3 regions of the Paenibacillus aurantius genome follow, and region 2 is predicted to be linked to each of the others. Evidence: riboswitches for the same ligand, from Rfam matches in the RefSeq annotation. Region 2 holds a riboswitch; each other region holds the start of a gene.
The links. Region 2 has a riboswitch for cyclic di-AMP ahead of MJA45_RS00880 (resuscitation-promoting factor). Riboswitches for the same ligand answer to the same signal wherever they lie in the genome.
Positions count from the first base shown of each region.

Region 1: it holds a riboswitch for cyclic di-AMP, as region 2 does, so the genes downstream of both, MJA45_RS26825 (APC family permease) here and MJA45_RS00880 (resuscitation-promoting factor) in region 2, are expected to answer to the same signal.
Region 3: it holds a riboswitch for cyclic di-AMP, as region 2 does, so the genes downstream of both, MJA45_RS26295 (C40 family peptidase) here and MJA45_RS00880 (resuscitation-promoting factor) in region 2, are expected to answer to the same signal.

Region 1 covers NZ_CP130318.1:5,918,210-5,923,777, reverse strand. Annotated here, with positions in the region: gene MJA45_RS26840 (hypothetical protein) at 1-553, shown strand, start outside; gene MJA45_RS26835 (aldo/keto reductase) at 816-1,799, opposite strand; gene MJA45_RS26830 (M3 family oligoendopeptidase) at 1,908-3,599, opposite strand; cyclic di-AMP (ydaO/yuaA leader) riboswitch at 3,935-4,095, shown strand; gene MJA45_RS26825 (APC family permease) at 4,229-5,568, shown strand, end outside.
Region 2 covers NZ_CP130318.1:188,757-194,324, forward strand. Annotated here, with positions in the region: gene MJA45_RS00860 (HD domain-containing protein) at 1-577, shown strand, start outside; gene MJA45_RS00865 (TatD family hydrolase) at 613-1,380, shown strand; gene MJA45_RS00870 (ABC transporter permease) at 1,373-2,596, opposite strand; gene MJA45_RS00875 (ABC transporter ATP-binding protein) at 2,593-3,339, opposite strand; cyclic di-AMP (ydaO/yuaA leader) riboswitch at 3,620-3,803, shown strand; gene MJA45_RS00880 (resuscitation-promoting factor) at 4,201-5,259, shown strand; gene rnmV (ribonuclease M5) at 5,400-5,568, shown strand, end outside.
Region 3 covers NZ_CP130318.1:5,813,904-5,819,471, forward strand. Annotated here, with positions in the region: gene MJA45_RS26285 (DMT family transporter) at 1-285, shown strand, start outside; gene MJA45_RS26290 (hypothetical protein) at 915-2,669, opposite strand; cyclic di-AMP (ydaO/yuaA leader) riboswitch at 2,929-3,063, shown strand; gene MJA45_RS26295 (C40 family peptidase) at 3,070-3,528, shown strand; gene MJA45_RS26300 (cupin domain-containing protein) at 3,750-4,094, shown strand; gene MJA45_RS26305 (VOC family protein) at 4,194-4,595, opposite strand; gene MJA45_RS26310 (hypothetical protein) at 4,697-5,032, opposite strand; gene MJA45_RS26315 (GGDEF domain-containing protein) at 5,199-5,568, opposite strand, start outside.

The DNA of each region.
Region 1 (5,568 bases), 570 kb from region 2:
AAACACCCATTTGTCCTTGGCCAACATGCTCAGCCTCTTCCTGCTTTTCGCAGCCAGTGTGCTGCCTTCCGCCTTCTTCCGCCGGATGCTTAACCTTGGCGCCTCGCGCGGGGAATACTACCGGGGGCTGGTGACGGTATACGTCCTCTGCTCGGCGGGCTTCGCTCTTCTGAACGTCCTCTGGTTTGCAGTGGAAGTAGGGATCATCCGCAAAGTCGAGGACACCATCAACATTCTGGAGGTTTTTCACTGGAACCGGTTCGGGTGGGCGGGCATGTTTCTTTACCAGTTCGGAGCGTATCTTCTGCTGCTCTCGCTCTTGAACCTGCTGTTCTCGGGCATTTGGCACTGGAGCGGCTGGCTTCTGTGGGCGGTGCTTATCGCAGCCATTCCGCTTGGCACGGCGCTGGATGTTTTCCGGCCCAAGGTAGCCGGGGGCTTGGGCGCGCTTCTGTTCAATGACTCCTTGATGGCGGGACTCGGGTGGACCCTGCTGGGCAGTCTGTTACTGCTGGCGGCCGGCTGGCTGTTTACGCGGAGAAGAACGATTTGAGGCGTCCTTTTTTTGACTGATTTGATCAATCATAAAAGAAACGGACGAAGGAAGGACGTTTCCCCTGGCCGCAAGCACAAAAAGACCTGCTCCAAAGCCATCCGATGCCAGGTCGTACAACAGACGAAATCGGGCAGAACCCACTCACAGGAGCCGAACTTCCATGAGCCCAGGCATAAAAAAGCCGGCCCGCCGGCAGAAGAATCTGCCTGGGGCCAGCCTCTGCTGGGGTGAATTCGGATCGCTGCCCTTCGCCTGGAGCCTAGTTCAGCCCGCCCAGCACTGGATGCGGCACATACGGCTCCTCGAGCCGCGCGGCTTCTTCATCCGTCAGCGTCAGCGAGAGGGCGGCCACGGCATCCTCCAGGTGGTGCGGCTTGGTCGCTCCGATGATGGGTGCCGTTACCGTCTCCTGCCGGAGCACCCAGGCGAGCGCCACCTGCGCCCGGGGCACGCCCCGCTCGGCGGCGAGCTCGGCCACGCGCTCCACCACCCGGCGGTCGGCCTCCTCCGTGGCGGAGTAGAGCTTCTTCTGGACCTCGTCCGTCTCGGAGCGGTAGCTCGTCTCGTCCCAGGCCCGCGTCAGCCGGCCGCGCGCCATCGGGCTCCACGGGATGACGCCGATGCCTTCGGCCCGGCAGAGGGGAAGCATCTCCCTCTCCTCCTCGCGGTAGAGGAGGTTCAAGTAGTTCTGCATGCTGACGAACCGGGTCCAGCCGTTCTTCTCGGCGGTATGGAGCGCCTTCAGGAACTGCCAGGCGAACATCGAGGAAGCCCCGATGTAACGGGCTTTGCCGGCCTTCACGACATCGTGGAGCGCCTCCATCGTTTCCTCGATGGGCGTCGCGGGGTCCCAGCGGTGGATCTGGTACAGGTCCACATAGTCCGTGCCGAGCCGTTTCAGGCTGTGGTCGATCTCGCTTAGAATCGCCTTGCGGGACAGCCCGCCGCCGTTCGGCCCTTTGCGCATGCGGCCGTGCACCTTCGTGGCGATGACAACCTCGTCGCGGGTCGCGAAATCCTTCAGCGCCCGGCCCACGATCTCTTCGCTGGTCCCGTCGGAGTAGACATTCGCCGTATCGAAGAAGTTGATGCCGAGCTCGAGCGCCCGGCGGATAAACGGCCGGCTTTGCTCCTCATCGAGCGACCAGGGATGAGGCCCCCGGTCCGGGACCCCGTAGCTCATGCAGCCGAGACAGAGCCTCGAGACCTCGAGACCGGTTTTGCCCAATTTGACGTATTCCATAGGGATCACTCCTCTAAATTTAGAATGGATGGACCAAGGAACTTGCGCAAGAATGGCGTTTGCCCACCCGCAGGCGAAGGATCGGACTACGGCCTCGTATCCCAAGGGTTACAGCTTCGTATCGTCCACGCCGTTCAGCCAGCTTCGGATTCCTCCGATGATGGAGGACACGGAGCCTTCCTCGAATGGAGAGCGCAGGCCGGCAAGCTTCACCAGCGCATCGAACGAATCGCTGCCGCCGGCCCGGCACAGGGTGAGGTAGCTCGACCAGGCCGCGGCCCGGTCCTCGTTCGCCCGGGTCCAGTACTGGAGGGCGCAGAGCTGGGCGAGCGTATAGTCAATGTAGTAGAACGGGCTTTTGAAAATGTGCTGCTGCTGGTGCCAGAACCCGCCGCGCTCGAGGAACGGCATGTCGTCGTACTGCCGGCCCGGGAGGTATTTGCGCTCCGTGTCGCGCCAGGCTTGCTTGCGCTCGGCCGGCGTCATGTCGGGGTTCTCGTAGACGAGGTGCTGGAATTCATCCACGGCCACTCCGTAAGGGATGAACGTCACCGCCTTGCTCAGGTGGGAGAACTTGTATTTGTCCGTATCCTCTTGGAAGAAGGACTCCATCCACGGCCACGCGAAGAATTCCATGCTCATGGAATGGATCTCACAGGCGTCGAGGGTCGGGTGAACATACTCCGGAACGGCAAAATCCCGGCTCATGTAAGCCTGAAAAGCATGCCCCGCCTCGTGGGTCAGCACATCGACATCATGGGCCGTGCCGTTAAAATTCGAGAAAATGAACGGCTCCTTCGTCGACCCGATAAACGTACAGTAGCCGCCGACCCGCTTGCCGGGCTTGCTCTCGAGGTCCATTAGACCCTTGTCGAGCATGAGCCGGAAGAACTCGTCCGTCTCCGGGGACAGCTCCGCGTACATCCGGCGGGCCTTCTCGACGATCCAGGCCGGCTCGCCCTTCGGCGTCGGGTTGCCGTTCAGGAAGGAGAGGCCGTCGTAATAGCGCAGCCGGTCGAGCCCGAGCCGCTTGCGGCGGCGTTCGCTGAGCTCACTGGCCACCGGAACAAGATGCTCGAGCACCTGAGCCCGGAAGGCGGCCACCTGCTCCGGGCCGTAATCCGTCCGGCTCATGCGGGCGTACCCGAGCTCGATAAAATTCCGGTAGCCGAGCTTCCGGGCCATCTCCGTCCGCATCTGGACGAGGTCGTCGTAGATGCCGTCCACCGTTTCCTCGTTCGCTTCATAGAAGGAATAGCGGGCATCGGTGGCGCGCTTGCGCATCTCCCGGTCCGTCGATTCCATATACGGGGCGAGCTGGGACAGTGTTAGCTCCTGGCCGTCAAACTCAATCCGCGCGGAGGCAACGAGTTTTATGTATTCGCTCGATTTGCGGTTCTCGGCCTTCAGATCCTCCACGATGACCAGGGAGAACGTTTTCTGAGCCAATTCGGCGGTGGCAAACAGCTGACGGCCCCACTTGGCTTCGAGCTGCTCCCGAAACGGCGATTCGGCAAGCGCTTTATAGAAATCGTTGATCAGGCCTTGGTAAACAGGGCTGTTCTCGTCCATAAAATCCTGCTCCGCCTTGTAAAAAGGATCCTGAGTGTTGATGGTATGACGGATGCGGGCAATGGTGAACATGGAAGAGACGCGCGTTCGGGCCGCGTTGACCGCCTCCATGGCCGCGCTCTGTTCCTCGAACGATTCCGCTTGGCGGAACTGCTCCAGGAGGGCTTGGAATTCCTCGCGGAACGCCTCCATGTCGGGACGGGTGTAGGAGTAATCCGGAAACTTCATAAGAACCCTTCTTTCCATGTGGATTCGGTTTCTTTTTCAGTATACAGGATTTGGGCGGCTGGAGCATAAGGAGACGGCAGGCCAACGCCTGGACCCGTTATGACAAGTCCGGCTGGACGACTTCGCTGTACTCGTCAACCAAACGTTCGGCGGCATGTATGGGGCGTGATCGGGATGATAACGGGCGATTTCGGAATATTTACCTTGCTATGCCCACGAACTATCTCATTGTAACCGCATTCCTATCGGAATAGTAACGTTTTCAAGGATTTTTCCGTTTATAGGCGGTTTTACAAAGTTTGATCCGAGCCGTATGATCATTTCATTACTTCATATACCAACACTCGCTTAATTTCCATTGGAAAACGGGGGACCCAACTGCGGCGAATAAGTACACTCGCTGCACGGGGTGAATCAGTGATGATCCGTCACTGTAGGGCGACTCTAACCGCCCGAATCCGTCAGCTAACTCCGTAAGCGTTGATAGAGAGGGTGAAACAACTTCGGTGAATTTCCGGCCGCAGGGGATACCTCTGCGGTCTTTTTTCGTGCTGATAAAAGTGTTATTGGAAATAATAGAGGGTAAACCCCAAGTCCCATTATCCTTTAGTTCTGGTGGTGAATGATTCATGGTATCTACTTTAAAACGGTGGTTAATCGGGCGGCCTCTTAAATCAACGGAATTAGGGGAGCAAAGACTGAATAAGAAAAAGGCATTGGCCATTCTTTCCTCGGATGCCTTATCCTCCGTTGCCTACGGTCCGGAACAAATTCTGTTGGTTTTAATCACCATAAGTGCCGCAGCATTTTGGTATTCGATCCCGATTGGAATGGGTGTGTTGGTCTTGTTACTGGCACTCATTTTATCCTATCGGCAAATCATCTTTGCTTATCCGCATGGCGGGGGAGCATATGTGGTATCCAAGCAAAATTTGGGTACCTACCCTGGACTTATTGCCGGAGGTTCCTTGCTTGTGGACTATATCCTAACGGTAGCCGTCAGTGTGTCTGCCGGAACGGATGCGATCACTTCCGCTTTTCCAGCTCTACATGCGCATACGGTGAGCATTGCCGTCGTGTTTGTGATTTTAATAACCATTTTGAACTTAAGGGGTCTGACGGAATCGGCTTCGATTTTAGCGTATCCGGTTTATTTATTTGTTCTAGCCTTATTTATTTTAATTGGCGCAGGCCTCTACAACATTCTAACAGGTGGTGTTTCACCGGGTTTACATGCACCGATTGGGACACCGGTAGCAGGCATCAGCTTATTTCTTCTCCTAAGAGCCTTCGCTTCGGGGAGTTCGGCTTTAACCGGGGTTGAAGCCATTTCGAACGCCATTCCGAATTTTAAAGATCCCGCCCCTAATAACGCTGCCAAAACCTTAATGGCCATGGGGGCAATACTTGCCTTGTTATTTTCAGGCATCGTGTTTTTAGCTTATTATTACGGAATTGTACCTAAAGCAGAGGTAACCGTAGTTTCGCAAATCGCGGAACAGACGTTTGGACGGAATTTCATGTATTTCTTCATTCAGGGGACAACGGCATTGATCTTGATTCTTGCGGCTAACACAGGCTATTCGGCTTTTCCGCTGCTTGCTGTGAATCTCGCGAAGGATAAGTTCATACCGAGAATGTTTACCGTACGGGGAGACCGCCTTGGGTACTCCAATGGGATTATCATTCTGGGCTTTTTATCGATCCTGCTGATCCTTGCGTCTAAAGGACAAACCGAAGAATTGATCCCCCTGTATGCCGTAGGCGTGTTCATTCCCTTTACCTTGTCCCAAACCGGGATGATGATCAAGTGGATTCGTCAAAAGCCGGAAGGATGGGTTCTCAAACTCATTATTAACACGACCGGGGCGCTAATCAGTTTCACCGTCACGATGATGTTCTTTTTAACCAAATTGGCGCAGGTTTGGCCCGTATTCGTATTTTTACCGCTCATCGTTTACCTTTTCAA
Region 2 (5,568 bases):
GGAAATTCTTCTAAGCAAAATCTTCGGAAGAGCCAAGCAGCTCCATGAAGAGGCGTACTCCTTCGGCTTCCTTCTCCCCCCCATTCGCGCGCTTCTGGAGCAGAGACTGACGGTGGAGGATTATCACGGATTGGACGAATCGGTGATGCAGACGATGTTCACCCTATGGCAGGAGGAGGACGATCCCGTTCTCGCCGATTTGTGCCGCCGGTTTCTTAACCGTAAACTGTTCCGTTATATCGAGCTGGATCACCGCGAGAATTCTTCCGTTCTCGAGTCCATTCGACAGGCGATGATCAAAGCGGGATGGGATCCTCTATATTACCTCGAAATTGATTTCGCCACGGATTTGCCCTATGATGTGTACCGTCCGGGGGAGGTGGAGGAGAAGCTGCCCATTCTGCTGCTGGACCACAAGGAGGAGCTTGTCGAAATTTCCCTGAAGTCCGAGATCGTTCGCTCGATCAGCGGCATTCATATGGGAGAGCACCACTTGTATTTCCCGGAGGAGCTTTTGGAGGACCCGTCTTTTCCGGAAGAGCTGAAGAGAATTCTTCGCCCGGGAAAGCCCGAATAGGCGGAAGACCGTGTTAGGAAAGGAGAACAGATACCATGCTGACCGATACCCATGCACACTTGAACTCACCGGATTTTGACGAAGACCGCGACGAGGTGATTGCCCGGGCGCGGGATAATGGAGTGACGAGAATCGTCAACGTAGGCTTCAACCGCGAAACGATCCCGAGCTCTCTGGAGCTGGCGGAGCGGTATGATTTTATTTATTCGACGGTCGGCTGGCATCCGCAGGACGCCAAGGACATGAGGCCGGAGGATCTGGAATGGATCGAAGAGCTGTGCGCCCATGAAAAGGTGGTGGCCATCGGAGAAATCGGCCTGGATTATTATTGGGACACGTCTCCGAAGGATGTGCAGGACCGGGTGTTTCGCGAACAGATCCGGCTCGCCCGCAAAGTAGGGCTTCCCCTTGTCATTCACAACCGGGAAGCCCACCACGATATTCTGAAGGTGCTGAAGGAGGAAAAGGCGGCCGAGGTGGGGGGTATCATGCACTGCTTCTCAGGCAGCTGGGAAACGGCGAAGCAGTGCCTCGATATGAATTTTCATCTGTCCTTCGGCGGACCGGTTACGTTCAAGAACGCCCGGCAGCCGAAAGAGGTGCTGGAGAAAACCCCTCTTGACCGCCTGCTGGTGGAAACGGACTGCCCTTACCTCACTCCGCATCCGTACCGGGGGAAGCGGAATGAGACCGGCTATGTCCGGCTTGTCGCCGAAACCGCCGCGGAGCTGAAGGGCATCCCGTACGAGGAGCTTGCGCGGATCACGACGGAGAACGCCGTCCGGCTGCTGAAGCTTAAATAAGCTCCGCCCGCCGGGTCAGCCGGCGGGGAAGGAGAAGGCGGGCGTATCCGAACGCGTAGGCAAGACCGGCTGCGGTGAGCAGCGCCGAGAGAGAGAATGAGGTGCCGGAAAGCGCGGAAGCCGCTCCTAAGACAAGGGCCTGCACGAGTAAGGCGATGAGCACAAGGGTAGTGACGGCACGGATCCGCACTTGTTCTCCACCGGGATACAGCTGAATCCAAGGGGAGTACCGGTGCGCCTGATCGAGAGCGGCCAGCTGCACCCCGGCGATCAGCAGGGCGAGACCATAGATGATCACCTGGGCCAGCTCCCCCTGGAACAAGATCAGGAACAACGCTCCGACCGCAAGCAGCCGCAAATAGATGGAGCTTAGTTCGGAGCGCAGGAACGTCAGGGCATACAGATACAAAAAGGCGGATGAGGACTCAAACGGCAGAAGCTTGGTCAGCCGGGGGAGGAGCATCCGCCTTTTGATGGAATTCGGCCGGGCCGGGACATCCGTGAACCAGCTGAAAAAAAGATAATAGAGATCCCTTTGCGCCTTCTCGTACCGGAGCAGCGCTTCCCAAGGAATGCGGAATTTCGGAAGGCTGCGGATAAGCAAGACGCCAGTCAGCGCCAATCCGAGCAGAAGAAGGAACGCATAAGGCAGCGGAAAGCGGAAAAGGCCGTAAACAGCCATCGTGCCTGCCGCCCACCGGTAAGCGGCGATGAGGCGGCCGTGCCGGATGGAAACGCAGCGTGCCTGCTGCCAGACCGTGAGAAGGCCGGCCCACTTCGTCAAAAGCAGAAAGGCGGCGAGCCACCAATAAGGAAGGGCGCCCGTCCCCGCCCCTTTGTGATACAGCGGCCACACCGCCAAGAGCACCAGGAGAAGCCGGATGCCCTGCATGAGGAAGCTGTGGCGGAACGAAAGCCGGAAATACCCCTGCAGCCGATCCTCGGCCGGAAGCAGGAACACCCGGTCGGCCTCCCGCAAGAAGGTGCGGATGCGCCCGGACGCCACCGTCAGGGCAAGCAGCGGAAGGATGATCCACAAGTAGGGGAAATCCGGGGGCAGCGTCTTCAGAGCTTTGGCATATCCGTAGATTCCGGCGATCAGGGCAAGGATCAGGATAGAGAAAAAGCCGCTTCGGCCCACATCCCTCCAATAAATAGAGGTCTCCCGGAGGAAGGCTTGTCTTCTTGTCCTCCACAGCGTTTCGAAGCCGTTCATCCTTTCCCGCCTCCCCCGACAAGCTCGAAGAAGACGTTGTCCAGGGAAGCTCCCGGCATCCCCGCGGCGGCGCGGATCTCTTCGAGGGTCCCCTGAGCCACGATAACGCCGCGGTGGAGAACGACAAATCTCTCGCAATAGTTCTCAATCGTTGACAAAATATGCGAAGAGATCAGAAACCCGGCTCCCGCTCTCTTGAAGGAAACCATGAGCTCGAGCAGCGACCGGATTCCAAGAGGATCAAGCCCAAGGAACGGCTCATCGATAATGTAAAGCGGAGGTTCGACAAGAAACGCATTCATGATCATGACCTTCTGACGCATGCCCTTGGAGAGGTGGCCCGAGAAGCTGCCGAGCTTATCCTGCATGGAGAAGAGCTCCGCAAGCCTGCCGGCACGTTCTTCGTATATTTGGCGGTCGAGCCCGTAAGCCATAGCGGTCAACTCCAGATGCTCCCGGATGGTCAGCTCTTCATACAGCTCGGGGCTTTCTGGTACATAGCCGATGGAGGTGCGGTGTCCTGGGGTCCGGTCGCCAAGCGTTTGGCCGAGCACCTCGATGGATCCCTTTTGCGGTTTCATCAGCCCGAGAATATGCTTGATCGTGGTGCTTTTGCCGGCCCCGTTCAAGCCGATGAGCCCGACCATCTCCCCTTTGGCCACCGAGAAGTGCAGATCCTTCAGCACCGGCTTATTGAGAAGATACCCCCCATAGAGCCCCTTTAGATGCAAAATCGTTTCCAATTCATCACCCGCTTCGACAGTATATAAACCCTAAAAATCACGCCATGATTTCGAGAATAGTATAATCTTTACCAGGTCCTAATCAAAATTTAACTCAAAAGAAGGCAATAAGCGGAGATAAACCGAGATATAAAGAGATAATTATGGTGTGTTTTTCCGAAATCGTTCCTTTTTGCCTTAAATCGGTTATATTTTTCTTCTTTTCTCGGGCCGATACCTCTTTACAGGTTCTCTTTCACAGCGTATCATACATTCATGATAACTTAATACCGATGCCAATTTTCCAATTTCGCTGAGTTTCCATATGGGAAACGGGGGAACCGTAAATGGTCGGTCGAAGAACTTTTTCGATCGCATCATGGTTAAAGGGGTGAATCACAGGTTTGTCTTTGGCAGACCTGAGTAGGGCGACTCTCTTGTCCGAATCCGTCAGCTAACCTCGTAAGCGTGAAGAGAGAGGTAACGTTGATCGGGCTTGTCTACTAGCTAATGAGCTAAAGCCACGAGAAGGTTCCTCTTCTTATGGCTTTTTTTGTTGTCCAAAAAAGCCATTTTGTCCCATTCGGGCTCACACTTTAACCCACGGAGGTGAATGTAGTACAAGGATTGCCGTTTTTACTCGATTTACGAAAACGGGAATTGGCGTAAAGAAAGTACAAATAAACCCTTAGTCGCGTCAGATATAATCATGCATAACAGTCGACGGCGAGGCTTTGAAGGAGGACCGAAGAAGTGGGCGCAATTCAGTATGAGAACCCCCATGTAAAACGATCATCCAGCATGTCCTTCGCATTGCGTTGGAATCATGAAAACGTTCGAATGATAAGTTTTTTCACTCTCTTTTCACTCAGCGTAATCCTCATGTTTTTCATGTTGTTGTACGGTACGGCTACCAAAAGCGTATCAATGGTGGTGAACGGCAAGGAAACCATTGTGAAGACAAAGCAATTGGACCTGCAGCACCTACTGGATGAACAAGCTATTGTAATCGGGAAGCACGATAAGCTATCCGCCGACCTCAGCACGAAAATCAAGGACGGTGCGACCTTTACGATCGTTCAGAAATCCCCGGTGCAGTTGACCGCAGATGGGGAAACCCGGACCGTGTACACGACGGCCAAGACGGTTTCGAGTCTTTTGGACGAATTGGATATTACCCTGGGAACGGAAGACCGGATTACCCCGTCCCTGGAAGCCGGCGTTACCGGCAATACCGATGTCAAGATTGTAAGAGTTAAGAAGCAAGTCGAAGAGCAGCAAGCGCCGATCGCCTTTACCACGGAAACGCGCCAGGACGCCAACCTGTTGAAGGGCAAGGAACAAACGGTTCAAGAAGGCAAGGAAGGAACCAAAGTTATTAAGACCGAGAAGGTCTTTGAGGACGGCAAGCTCGTCGCTCAGAACCCGCTTGGAGAAGCGGTCCAAACCCCAAGTGTTAACAAGATCGTTGCCCTGGGAACTAAAAATCCGGTAGTCGCCTTGTCGGCACCGGCACCAGAGCCTGCTCCCGCAGCAGCACCGGCAGCTGCAGCAGCACCGGCACCAAAAGCGAAAACCGTCACCAAAGCAGGGGCTCCTGCTTCGTATAAGCAGATCATCAATAATGCTACGCTTACCGCTTATTCCGCCGGCCCGGCTTCGACCGGTAAATCCGCCGGCATGGCCGGATACGGCAAAACGGCTACCGGAACAACCGTTACCGAAGGCCGTACGATCGCCGTGGATCCTAACGTCATCCCGCTGGGATGGTGGGTTTACATTGACGGCATCGGCTACCGCAGAGCGGAAGATACAGGCAGCGCCATCAAAGGCAACAAGATTGATGTCTACTTCGACAGCGAGGCGTACGCCCAGAAATTTGGTTTAAAGAGAGGGTTTACCGTCTATGTGATCGGCCCTAACAAGCCGGCAGGCGAGTAACTCTTATATAGGCATCCAACCGCCCGGGAGACGGATAAGCTCCCGGATGGTATACGTCAGGATTGATTCTGTTATACTATACTTAATCGTAAGAAGAGGCGTCGAACCTCTTCTTTTTGTGCGTAAGAAAGGATCCATACATGATCAAAGAAGTCATTGTCGTAGAAGGCAAAGATGATACGGCCGCGATCCGGCGGGCGGTGGACGCCGAAACGATTGAAACCGGCGGCTCGGCCATCAACGAAGCCGTTTACCGGCGCATCGAGCTCGCCCAGAAGCGCCGGGGGGTCATCATCCTGACCGATCCCG
Region 3 (5,568 bases), 680 kb from region 2:
TCCTTCGAGGTGGTGGCGGTGGCGGGCATGAATCAGCTTAACCAGGCCAAGCGGTTCCGCTCCTACCTGCTCTTCATCACTGGAATCGTAATGAGCTTCGGCCTGCTGACCCTCGCCATGCAAACCTTGCCGATGGCGCTCGCTTATGCCGTCTGGACGGGAATCGGTACCGCCGGAGGCGCGATTATCGGAATGCTGTTCTACGGGGAATCCCGGGACGTGAGGCGGATTCTTTTTATCACCATGGTGCTGGCAGCGGCCATCGGCTTGAAGCTGACCTCCTAAAGGGCAGGCCGGCGGAGCCTCTAAAGGTGGAGATTCGGAGGGCGAGTCCCGCCCCTTTCCCCTTTGAAGATTTGCGCGGTGAATAGGAATCGGAGCGGAATGGCGGCGTAGCGGATTTGGCGGCAGAGGGAACCGTGAGCAGGCAGGCTAACGAATCGTACGAAGCTTATTCGGGTCGTAATGCCCCTTCTTCTCTTCTAACGAATCGTGAGGGCGCTAATTGACCAATTTCGGATCAAAACGGAGCTCCGCAGTGCAAATAATGATGTCAGGATTCGTAAGATCGGCAGGGGGCTCTTATTCAGCACGATAAGGTGTCTACGATTCGTTACGCCCTATCCTGTGTCTTCTCCCCTGCCCTCTCCCTATGTCTTTCCCCTTTCCCCGTCCCTACAAACCGCTAACGACCGGAGCACAAGTATCGCCGACAACGTTAACCGGTTTCGAATACCTTTCGAAACGGCGAGTTTATCGGGGTGATGAGCCGCTTCGAGGATATTTCTTCAAAAGCCATAAACAAAAGCTGCCCTTTCGCAGATCACTCTACGAAGGGGCAGCTTTTTAAGTGAAATTAGTCATCCCTAGTTCCCGAGACGACGGCCTGATCCTATTTGCGGCATAAGCCTTACTTAGTTGTACGGAGACACGCGGGTCAGGTCCTCTCGGCCGGATAGGTACAACGACTGCCCGTCGGGGGCGGCTCCCACCAGCTGAACCTGCTCCAGACCGGACAGCAGAACCTCCTCCTTGCCCGTTTCGGCGTCAAAGCTCCTCACCTGGGTCCGCCAAGGCGCGCCTTCCTTGCCGGAGGCCGGATCGATGCCCATGTATACATACCGGTGGGTCTCCTTCAGCCAGAATCCCCCGTAGCCAAGCTCCTCCCCGCCGGCAACCTTCTCCTCGCCGCGGTAGAGCCCCCCATTGGCAAACATCCGGTACTGCCCGTCATCCGAGGCTTTATAGCCGGACCACGAATCGCCGATCGGCGGGCTCCAGGGACCCACCTTCCCGGTTTCCCACGAGTAGGCGAACCGGATTTCGGCGATCCCGTCGGAGGACACACCGGCAAAGGTAACCTGCTTCCCGTCATCGTACAGGTCTACCGGAACCTTGCCGTCGTTTACCATGTTGTCGGGAAGCTCGGCGGCAAACGCCCCCGGCAGCCGGACCTGCTTGCCGGTTTTAAGCGTCGTGACGATCAGGTCGAAATTCCGCGTCTGCCCTTCTGCCCCGACAATCAGGAAAAGGGTCGACCGGTCCCGGCTGAACCCGGTTCCGTACACCTGGCCGTTCACCTTGATCCGGTAGGCCTCTCCGCCCGGAAGCACGGAAGGATCAAGCGGCGCCCCCGCGTAAACGAATCCCCTGGAATCGGCGGTCAGCTCTCCGGCTCCGGTATAGCTGACCGCAAGCTTAACGGGAGATTTCCACAGCTTCTGCTCCCCAGTGTCATAAAGGGCATACAGCCGGGGAAGGGCGGCGTCGCATTCGCAGTACTCGGTGAAACGCGTAGCCAGCAGGTAACGGGAGGGCTCTCCAAGGGAGTGGTAGAAATACGGCTCCCCGGAAGAGGAAACCCGCTTGGCCACCTTGGTCCGGGTGTTCATAATCCACACCTGCTCCGGCACATGAAGCACCGCGTGAAACTGCGGCGCATCGGCGAGCTTCTCTCCGCGGGCCGTAAGGGCTCCGTTAACGTTCAGAGTGTAGCTGTCCGACGAGTAGCCCGGCTTGGGGGCCTCCGTTACCTCGGCGTACACCTTCAGCACGGTATCGCTCTGCCATTCGAAGGTCAGCTGCGGCTTGACCGAAGGAACATCCTTTTCTTCGGTCTGCTCTGTGAGCTGCTTCTCCACGCTGCCGCGGTCCATGGACTCGCGGAACGCCAGCGTATAGCTCTGCGGCGCGTAGGTCAGAAGCGTGCGCATAAAGCCGGAGCCCCGCTCCGTCGGAGCCGCAAGTCGGGGCTCGCTGTCGAGCGAGATCCGGACGGCCGGAGCCTGGACAGGCGTCGGCTCGGCCGGCTTGGCGCTCGGCTCCCCGGCGGGCGTCCCCGACGGCGCGGGAGCCGGCGGGACCGGCGTCACGGCGACCGGCGAGGCGCCGGGCGTGGCCGCAGCCGGCGGTACAGCCCGCGCCGGGGTTACGCCCAGTGAGGCCGCCGGCACAGGCTCGGCGGACGGCTCGGCGCCGGAGCTGGCGGCGGGAGCCGGAGCCGCCGGGGACGCGGACGCCACGGCGGTAGGCGCCGGGGCCGACGGAGCCGGAGCGGCAACGGCCGGCGGAACTTCGAGCGGGCCTTCCGACGCCGTCTTCAGCGTGGAGCAGCCGGCGGTGCAGACAGCCAGCAGGGCAGCGGCTAACAACATTTTGGACGGGTTCATGACAGTGGCCCCCTCAAGAAATATCTTTCTATTGGTATAGACGACACGAGAAGAGATTAAGTTACAGCTCCCTCAAGGAATTCCGCTTCCGCCCATCTTGTCGATAAGCCGGATGGGTCTTCGACCGGCTCTGACAGCCTTCTTCCTTATCTTGGAACCTATACCCCTTTTTTTGCTATTGAAACAGGTTTTTAGAACTTTATTCAAAAAATAAGAAGGATTTCCCATCATTTTGGCGAATACCTATCCTCGTTGTAAAAATCGCATAATGCCTAATTCCCGATCGGGAAACGGGGGAACCATTCTCTGGGTGAATTGATCCTGCAACCAAGGGGTCATAGGGTACCTTCAACCGAACCCTCAGCTAACCTCGTAGGCACTCTGGAAGGGGAACTTGGTTTTGAAAAAGGCTGTTGGTTTTGCATTGAGTCTTGTAATGTCTTTCGGCATCATGGCCGGCACGGCATCGGCATCGCCCCTCAGCGACACGGTAGACGATTTACTCGGCACCGCCTACAAGTACAGCGGCACCACTACCAGAGGCTTTGACTGCTCGGGCTTTACGATGTATGTGTTCGACCAGCTCGGCTACGACCTTCCGCACACCTCCAAAGGGCAGGCAGCGAAGGGCAGCTGGGTGGCCAAAAGCAACCTCCGCGCGGGAGACCTGGTATTCTTCAATACCGACGGAAGTGGCATTTCTCACGTAGGCATCTACATCGGCGGCGGGCAATTCGCCCATTCCGCGAACAAGTACGGCGTATCCATCAACCGTCTTAGCGATTCCTACTATGCCAAACGATACGTCACCGCACGCCGCATAATGGGCGACGAGGCTTACTCCGAATTGGCCAATTAAGCGGCTCGGATGACTCGAATTAAAGAAAGAAGAGAAACCGGTTGGACGGGCTTGGCCCGGACGGCGGGTTTTTTTTCTGTGCAGGGGCTGGGGTATAATGGGGAAAAGGCTCTATCACCGGGGCCCCCGCCTGCCAACCGGCGGCTGCCACCGGAACACGCCCTTGTCTCCCGGCCTTGATCGGCCGTCCGCTATAGCTTAAGAAGGAGGAAGACCTACGTATGAAAACAAGCCGCCAAACCGCCGAGCATTATATCTGGGGGGAAACCTGCGACGGGTGGCATCTCGTGAAGCAGCCCGGAATGAGCGTCATCCAGGAACGCATGCCGCCCGGCACGTTCGAGGTGCGCCACTACCACGGGAAGGCCCGTCAATTCTTCTATGTGCTGAACGGAGAAGCCGTGCTGGAGCTCGACAGAACCGAGTATACTTTGGTCGGCGGAGAGGGCCTTGAGGTCCCTCCCGGAACGCCGCACCAGATGAAGAACCGGTCGGAGGCGGAGGTGGAGTTTCTCGTCATTTCCTCCCCTTCCACCGCAGAGGATCGTCATCTGACAGAGAAATGACGGGGACGCAGCGCCTGGCTCAACATAGAAAAAGAGGAATCGAGCATCGGCTGCTTGATTCCTCTTTCCGTTTCGGCTAACTCTGTGCCGTTATTCGGATTAACCCGCTTCCCCAGGGGAGCTGATCATCCAACGGACGCCGTACCGGTCTTCCAGCCATCCGTACAGCCCGCCCCAGAAGACCGGCTTGTACTCGTGAATTACCCGGCCCCCTGCCGACAGGTTAGTAAAGGCCTCCCGGCCTTCCTCCGCCGTTCCGAACTCGAGGTTCAAGCTCAGGCCGTTTCCCCGGCTGAGCGCATCCGGCGAATCCGCCATGAAGAAGGTTACTCCTGCAGCGGACAGGCACAAATGCATGACTTTGTCCTGATGCCCTTCGACCGGCTCCGGAGCTTGTCCGTGCGTCATGACGGATTGAATTTCCCCGCCTAAAGCCCCTGCGTAGAATTCCGCTTGAGCCCGGGCATCCTCTGAAAAGATAAACGGGATAAGCTTGGCCATTGCGATCCATCCTTCCTTTTTCCCTTATCGGTATAACCCTTTTCATTGTAGCACCCGGAGGAAGGCAAGGTTTCTTATGGATTGCGGAAACGGCACCTTTGCTAGTGTAGATTTGCTTCCTCGGAAGTACGGGACTGGTCGGGGGCTGGGACCGGAATGGGACCCGGTTTAATCTCAAGCCATTCGCCGTATTTCTCCTGCAATTCGTTCCTTTGGGAATCGGACAGCTCCGCAATGCCTACCCTTACCTTCCCGTTCTCTTCGTCTTTGCTTAAGCTCCAGGAGGCGGATGGGGCCATTTGTTTAATGTCAGAGGTGATTTGCCCGGCATATTCGTCGAGCTTCTTTTTCGTAATAGACGCTTTCCTATCGGCACATGCGGCGGCCAGCAATAAGCAAATGGAACCCACAAGGGCGACATAGCCCATCCATTTCACTCTGATTCACCTGCCTCTTTCCGTTTAGGAGACCCGTTGCTGCCTTAGACGAATGGAAAAAGAAAAAAGTTGCAGATCGCCTCATCTGCAACTCCAACGCCCGGGTTAAGGGTTCGGCCGCTCGTTAGCCTACTGGCCGGTCATTCGGTTCACTCAGCCGCCTCCCCTACCCCCGCTTCCTCTGCCTGGCCTTCGGCCCGGCCATCGCCTCGTAGTCAACGGCCTGGTTCTTGCCCGACTGCTTGGCATGGTACATGGCCGCATCGGCCTGCTTAATCAGCTGCTCGGGCGTAAGCCCCGAGCTGTAGGTGCTGTACCCGAGGCTGACGGTCACCTGCGTCTCTTCCTCGACGCGGCTCCGGATCCGTTCCGCAAGGGCTCCGGCATCGACCGACGTATCCGCCAGGAGGACGACCATCTCTTCTCCCCCGTAGCGTCCGGCCAGCCCCGCCTCTTCGCTTTCCTCCTGCAGGATCCGGGCCACCGCGGCCAGCATGTCGTCTCCGGTCTGGTGACCCTTCGTATCGTTCAGCTTC